One region of the Candidatus Pelagibacter sp. HIMB1746 genome, then DNA from elsewhere that is predicted to be linked to it. Evidence: riboswitches for the same ligand, from Rfam matches in the RefSeq annotation. Region 1 holds a riboswitch; the other holds the start of a gene.
What was found. Region 1 has a riboswitch for S-adenosylmethionine ahead of ACTTBM_RS05460 (homocysteine S-methyltransferase family protein). Riboswitches for the same ligand answer to the same signal wherever they lie in the genome.
Positions count from the first base shown of each region.

Region 2: another riboswitch for S-adenosylmethionine. It lies ahead of ACTTBM_RS02675 (O-acetylhomoserine aminocarboxypropyltransferase/cysteine synthase family protein); the one in region 1 lies ahead of ACTTBM_RS05460 (homocysteine S-methyltransferase family protein).

Region 1 is NZ_JBNAJZ010000003.1:254,885-258,299, forward strand. It holds gene ACTTBM_RS05440 (YqaA family protein) at 1-173, shown strand, start outside; gene ACTTBM_RS05445 (molybdenum cofactor synthesis domain-containing protein) at 154-654, opposite strand; gene ACTTBM_RS05450 (sulfite exporter TauE/SafE family protein) at 670-1,416, shown strand; gene ACTTBM_RS05455 (putative 2OG-Fe(II) oxygenase) at 1,453-2,043, shown strand; SAM riboswitch class V at 2,135-2,197, shown strand; gene ACTTBM_RS05460 (homocysteine S-methyltransferase family protein) at 2,205-3,110, shown strand; gene ACTTBM_RS05465 (DMT family transporter) at 3,103-3,415, opposite strand, start outside.
Region 2 is NZ_JBNAJZ010000001.1:474,526-477,940, reverse strand. It holds gene argC (N-acetyl-gamma-glutamyl-phosphate reductase) at 1-348, opposite strand, end outside; gene rpsI (30S ribosomal protein S9) at 382-819, opposite strand; gene rplM (50S ribosomal protein L13) at 821-1,279, opposite strand; SAM riboswitch class V at 1,420-1,486, shown strand; gene ACTTBM_RS02675 (O-acetylhomoserine aminocarboxypropyltransferase/cysteine synthase family protein) at 1,489-2,817, shown strand; gene ACTTBM_RS02670 (COX15/CtaA family protein) at 2,845-3,415, opposite strand, start outside.

The DNA.
Region 1 (3,415 bases):
CTAAGTGGTTTAAAAAGTATGGTAAATGGTCTTTGTTATTTGCCTGGGTACCAATTATTGGTGATCCACTTACTTTTGTCGCTGGAACGATGAGAATTAAATTTTTAATTTTTTTATTGCTTGTGAGTTTTGGAAAAATAATGAGATATTTTTTTATTTCTCTTTTAGTCTAGGAAATAATTCAACAAAATTACAAGGTTTATGATTAATATCTAATTGATGTTTAAGAATACCATCCCAAGCATCTGTTACTCCTCCTGAGGATCCTGGTAAAGCAAATATATATTTACCATTTGATAGAACTGCGCAAGCTCTGGATTGAATTGAAGACGTACCAACTGTTTTTAAACTAATAGTTCTAAAAACTTCGCCAAATCCTGGAATATGTTTATCTGCTATTTCATCAACAGCCTCAGGTGTAATATCTCTTCCAGTTAAACCTGTACCACCAGTTGTAATGATAACATCAATATCTTTATGACTAGTCCAATCTTTTAAAATTTTAACTATATCTGCTTTATTGTCTTTACAAATTTTTCTATCAATTAATTGATGATTGGCCTCTTTAATTTTTTCAACCAAGATCGCACCAGATTTATCGTTATCAATTGTTCTTGTATCTGTTACAGTTAGTAAAGCTATATTTACAATCATAAATAAATTTTTTTAATGATTATACTTACAATATTTTTTTTTATAACTGCAATATTATATTCAAGTATAGGATTTGGTGGTGGCTCCACTTATCTTGCTTTACTTTTAATTTGGGATATCCCTTACTATATTTTTCCAATTTTAGCTTTGATTTGTAATATTATTGTAGTTTCTGGAAATTCTATAAATTTTTTAAAATCAAAGAATATTAATTTTAATTTACTTTATCCTTATTTAATTGGTTCTATACCTCTTGCTTTTATAGGAGCATCGATCTCTATTGACAAAAATTTATTTGAAATTTTACTTTTCTTTATTTTAATATTAGCTGGAATTTTTTTACTTATTGAAAGCAAATCTTTTAACAAACAAGAAATTGTTATTAAAAAAATACCCCTAGTTTTATCAATATTAATAGGATCAATAATTGGTTTTATATCTGGTTTGGTTGGAATTGGTGGTGGGATATTTTTAAGTCCTATTTTATTTTTGATGAAAGCAGGATTTCCAAGGCATATAACAAGTACTGCATCTTTATTTATTTTAGTAAATTCAATTTTTGGTATAGGTGGACAATTAACAAAGGATATAGTCTTCGACGAATTTTTAAATTACTGGCCACTATTTATTGCTGTCTTAATTGGTGGCCAAATTGGAAGTTTTTTAAATATAAAATTCTTGTCTAACAAAATATTAGCTCTAATGACTGCATGTCTAGTAATTTTTGTTGCTATAAGAATGGGCATAACACTTATAGCATAAGTTGAATTAATTATTTTTTGATATATTTAATCTCTCATGAAAAATTTTAAACCATTTGGGCCTTCAATAGGAAAATCTAAAATTTCTAAAAAATTTTTAGAAAAACTTAACAAGGAAGTTGATACAAAAATCTTCTCAAAATCAAATGATTATAGTTCAAAATTAGCAAGTCAAATTAGAAAAGAAGTTCAAATTTCTAAAAGTTTTATAAAAAAAAATTTAGAAAAAGAATTAATAAAAAATATTAAAATTTTTCTAACTAAAGAACATATTAAAAAAATTAAAGAAATTAGAATTTTAAACCTGTGGGTCGTTAGCCAATATAAAAATGAGTATAATCCTATACATTATCATGAAGGCGACTTATCGGGTGTTGGTTATTTAAAAATTCCAAAACATATGACAAAAAATAAAAATGTTAAAAATAAAAAAATAAAAACCAATGGAACAATTGATTTTATAAATGGGCAAAAAGCTTTTCTTTCAAAAAGTATTTTTAATTTGATACCAAAAACAGGCGATCTTTTAATATTTCCCAATTACTTAATGCATACAGCATACCCATTTAATATTGAGCAAGAAAGAAGATCATTTTCTTTCAATGCTAAAATAATTTTTAATAAATAATTTACAAATTTTAATAATATTATATAAATCTAATTGCCGATTTGATCCTATTGCGGGCATAAACTGCTAAAATGGAAATTCCCAATAGATCTAATTAGCAAGGTAGTTGAACTATATTGTGCACCTGCATGTAGCTTAAGCACTAAAAAAGTGAGGATAAGATGGATAAAAATTTTTTTAAAACAACAAAAATTTTAGATGGTGGAATGGGTCAAGAATTATTGGCTAGAGGTATGGAACCCAAAGGAACTTTGTGGAGTGCAAATGCTTTAATTGAGGAAAAATACCACGACTTAATACTTAATATTCATAATGATTTTATTAAATCTGGAGCTGATGTAATTGTAACTACAACTTTTACAACGAGAAGAAAAAGATTGAGAGAAAATGGAATAGAAGATCAGTTTAAATTCTTAAATCAGAAAGCCTGTGAAATTGCACAAAAAGCTAAATTAAATAATCCACACATTAAGATTGCAGGAGGACTCCCGCCTCAAGATTTGACATATGAAGAAGACAAGAGAAGTGAAAAAGAAATCACAAAAGATCATTTGGAATTAGCACAAATACTAAACCCCTCAGTAGATTTTTTCTATTTTGATGTTTGGAGTAGTATCAAAGAAATTAGATGTGGAATAGAAGCTATTAAGAAATTTAATAAACCCTACTTAGTTGGGGTTCATATTTCTGAAGGAAACTCTTTACCAAGTGGAGAAAAAATTTCTGAAATTAATTCAATAATTACTGAAAATTGCCTAGGAGTAATTCTAGCATGTGTTTCGCCTGAAAATTATGAGAATAATTTAGATGAAATTCAAAAACTTAAAGTTCCATTTGGTTTCAAATTAAATGGATTTATCACAACTAAACCAAAAGGTGGTTATACTTCTCAGTATAAAGAAAATGATGGATCCAACCCCAATAGTTTTTTAGGTCAAAGAAAAGATTTAGATCCTGAAAAAATATCAAATTTTGCAAAAAAATTTAAAGAAAATGGAGCCACTATTCTTGGAGGATGTTGTGAAACTCGGCCTTCACATATAGAGGCAATAAAAAACATTATTTAAATTTTGTACCTTTTCTTACAAAATAGATACCTATAATAACTGCTATCAATGAAATTATAACTTTCGTTGTTATTAATTCTTTTAAAAAGATATAACTTAAAATGGTACCAAATATTGGAATTAAATAAGATACTTGAGATTGAAAAATTAAACCATTGTTAATTAAAATTCTAAATCTCAATAACCAAGCAATTCCAGTAGATACCAACCCAAGATAAATAACTGAAATAGTAGAATCTAATCTTGGTACAGTTTTCCAAGGTTGTTCAATCAAACATACTAAAGGTAATAATATAATAGTAGCC
Region 2 (3,415 bases), on a different contig from region 1:
TTGTTTATACCATTTTAAATAATCATTAGCTTTTTTTAATCTAAAATCTGCTGCTAAATCAATTAAAGTAACATTATCATTAAGTTTTTTTGCTATATCTTGAGCTTCACCATTTGGTAGAGCTGTAAAGACAACATCAATACTATTTAACAGTTTAGGATTAAATTTTACGATTTTAGGTAATTTTTTTTTTGACAGAGATTTATCATAATTAGAAATATTTTTTCCAACAGACGAGTTTCCACATAGATATTTAATATTAATATATTTATGGTTAATTAATAACTTAATTAATTGAACACCAATATATCCTGTAGATCCGGCAACTAATGCATTAAGCTTAGGCATTTTTTATTATAGCAGTTTAAATTGTAAAAAAAATTATCTTTTAGAAAACTGGAAGCTTCTTCTAGCTTTTCTTCTACCAGGTTTTTTTCTCTCAACAGCTCTAGAATCTCTGGTTGTAAGCTTTTCAGTTTTCAATGTTGTTTTTAAATTTTCATCAAAGAGAACCAAAGCTTTAGAAATACCATGAACCATTGCTCCAGCTTGACCTGTAGGTCCGCCACCTTTTACACTACATCTAACATCATAATCTGTAGCTTGATTTATAATTTCAAAAGGTCTTGTAATTTGCATTTTGTGAATTTCATCAGCAAAATACTCATTATATAATTTGCCATTAACATAAATTTTACCAGAACCTTTTTTTAACCAAACTTTTGCTATTGAAGTTTTTCTTCTACCAGTTGCATACTTACTATCTTTAAAATCTAATTTTAGCTTAGGAGTTTTTGTGTTTGATTGTAAGTTTTCCATATTAATTTCTTGCAATGTTTTTATTGTTTAGTTTATCTAATTCTATAACTTTTGGGTTTTGTGCAGCATGAGGATGCTCACTTCCAGAATAAATTTTTAATTTTGTTAGTTGTTTTCTACCCAAAACACCACCAGGCAACATTCTTTTAACTGCTAATTTCAAAGTTTCTCCAGGTTTTTTTTCATGAAGTTTTTCTGGTGTGGTAACTTTAATTCCACCAGGATGTCCTGTGTGTCTATAGTACTTTTTGTTTTGAAACTTCTTGCCAGTAAATTTTGCTTGTTCGATATTTTTTACTACAACAAAATCTCCATCATCCATGTGAGGTGTATAAGTAGTCTTATTTTTGCCTCTAATAATATTAGATACAACAGTCGCTAATCTTCCAACAACTGCATTTTTTGCGTCTATCTCGTACCAAGATGAAGTAACTTGATCTTTTTTTGTGAATTTTGTCATTGTGCGAGGATTAATACTATTAAATTATTCAAAGTCAATTTTATATTTAGCTTGTAAAACATAACTAATATGCTATTTATAACTTGCCGATTTGATCCTATTGCGGGCATAAAACTGCTAAAATGGAATTTTCATAAAATTATATCGGTAGGCATTTGAACTGTATTGTGCGCCTTGCATAAAGCAAAAGCACTAAAAAAGGAGTAAAAATGAGTACAAAAAGAAATAATCCAGAAACTATTGCGATACATGGTGGAGACTACAGAAGTGATCCAGCTACAAATTCAGTAGCAGTTCCAATTTATAGAACAACCTCGTATCAATTTAATAACACTGAACATGCAGCTAATTTATTTGCGTTAAAAGAGTTTGGAAACATCTATACACGAATAATGAATCCGACTAACGATGTGTTGGAAAAGAGAATCGCTGCTCTTGAAGGTGGTCTTGCAAGTTTAACTGTAGCATCTGGGCAAACCGCTTCTACTTTTGCAATATTAAACGTTGCTCAAGCTGGAGATAATATTGTTAGTTCAACAGATCTTTATGGTGGAACAGTTTCTTTATTTACGCATACTTTAAGTAAGCTTGGTATAGAAGTAAGATATGCAGATCCTTCAGATCCAAAAAACTTTGAAAAAGCAATAGACGATAAAACTAGAGCTTTTTATGGAGAAACATTACCAAACCCATATTTAAGAGTTTTTCCAATTAAAGAGGTTTCAGATATTGGTAGAAAATATAACATTCCATTAATCTTAGATAACACTGCTGCCCCTGTAATTTGTAAACCAATTGAACATGGTGCTGCTGTGGTTGTTTATTCTTTAACAAAATATATAGCAGGTCATGGAACAGTAGTTGGGGGTGCACTAGTAGATGGTGGAAATTTTGATTGGACAGCAGATCCAAAAAGACAGCCACTATTTAATGAACCTGATTCAAGTTATGGAGGTGTTGTTTGGGGTAAAGCTGTGCCCGAATTAACAGGTGCAAATGTTGCTTTTGCAGTTAGAGCAAGAGTAACCCTATTAAGAGATTTAGGATCAGCTCTTTCTCCGGATAATGCATTTGGCGTCATACAAGGACTTGAAACAGTTGCTTTAAGAATGAAACAACACTGTGATAATGCTGCAAAAGTGGTTGAGTACTTAAAAAATCATAAAGCAGTTAAGAGAGTAATTTATTCCACTGAACATAATGAAGAGATATCAAGTCGAGCAAAAAAATATCTTAAAAATGGTAATGGTGCTTTAGTTGGTATTGAATTATCTGGTGGTATCGAAGCTGGTAAAAAATTCATTGAGGCTTTAAAAATGTTTTACCACGTTGCAAATATAGGTGACGCTAGAAGTTTAGCAATACACCCAGCAACAACTACTCACAGTCAATTAAATGAGGATGAATTAGCTGCTTCAGGTGTAACCCCTGGATATGTTAGACTTTGTATTGGTTTGGAACATATAGATGATATCATCGATGATTTAGATCAAGCTTTAGACAAATCATCAAAAGGTAATTTAAAAGCAGTTAGTTAATTTTATTTATATGTCTACAAATAGAAATTAATTAATCTGTCTTTTGTATTTTGAGATAAATAAAAAATACAAAGTTGAAAGTATTATCAAAATAGAATTTATCTGGTGTAAAGATGCAAATAACATTTTTACTCCAGATAAAATAGTTATCACACCAAGAAAAATTTGAAATGCCAAAGTCAAACCAATTACAGTGATAGGTTTGTATAATTTTTTGTTTCCAGTGTTAATTACCTTAAAGAGGATTAAGGCATAAAAGACAATAATCAAGTATGCTAAATTTCTATGTATAAATTGAACAATAGAGGGATTATCAAAAACTTTCAAATTCAAAAACTCTTTAAAACTACTATCATCAGGAAAATAATTAACTCCCATCAATGGCCAGGTGTTATAGATTTTACCAGCATCCATACCAGATACAAAAGCACCTATAATTAATTGCAAAAATAATAAAACTAAAAAAATTTTTACTATAAAAAGATTAATTGAAATTGTTTGATTTGAAGAGGATGATAACTTTAAAAATTGCCAATATACAATTGATAAAATGATAAATGCTGTTACCAAATGTATTGCTAGTCTATAATGACTAACA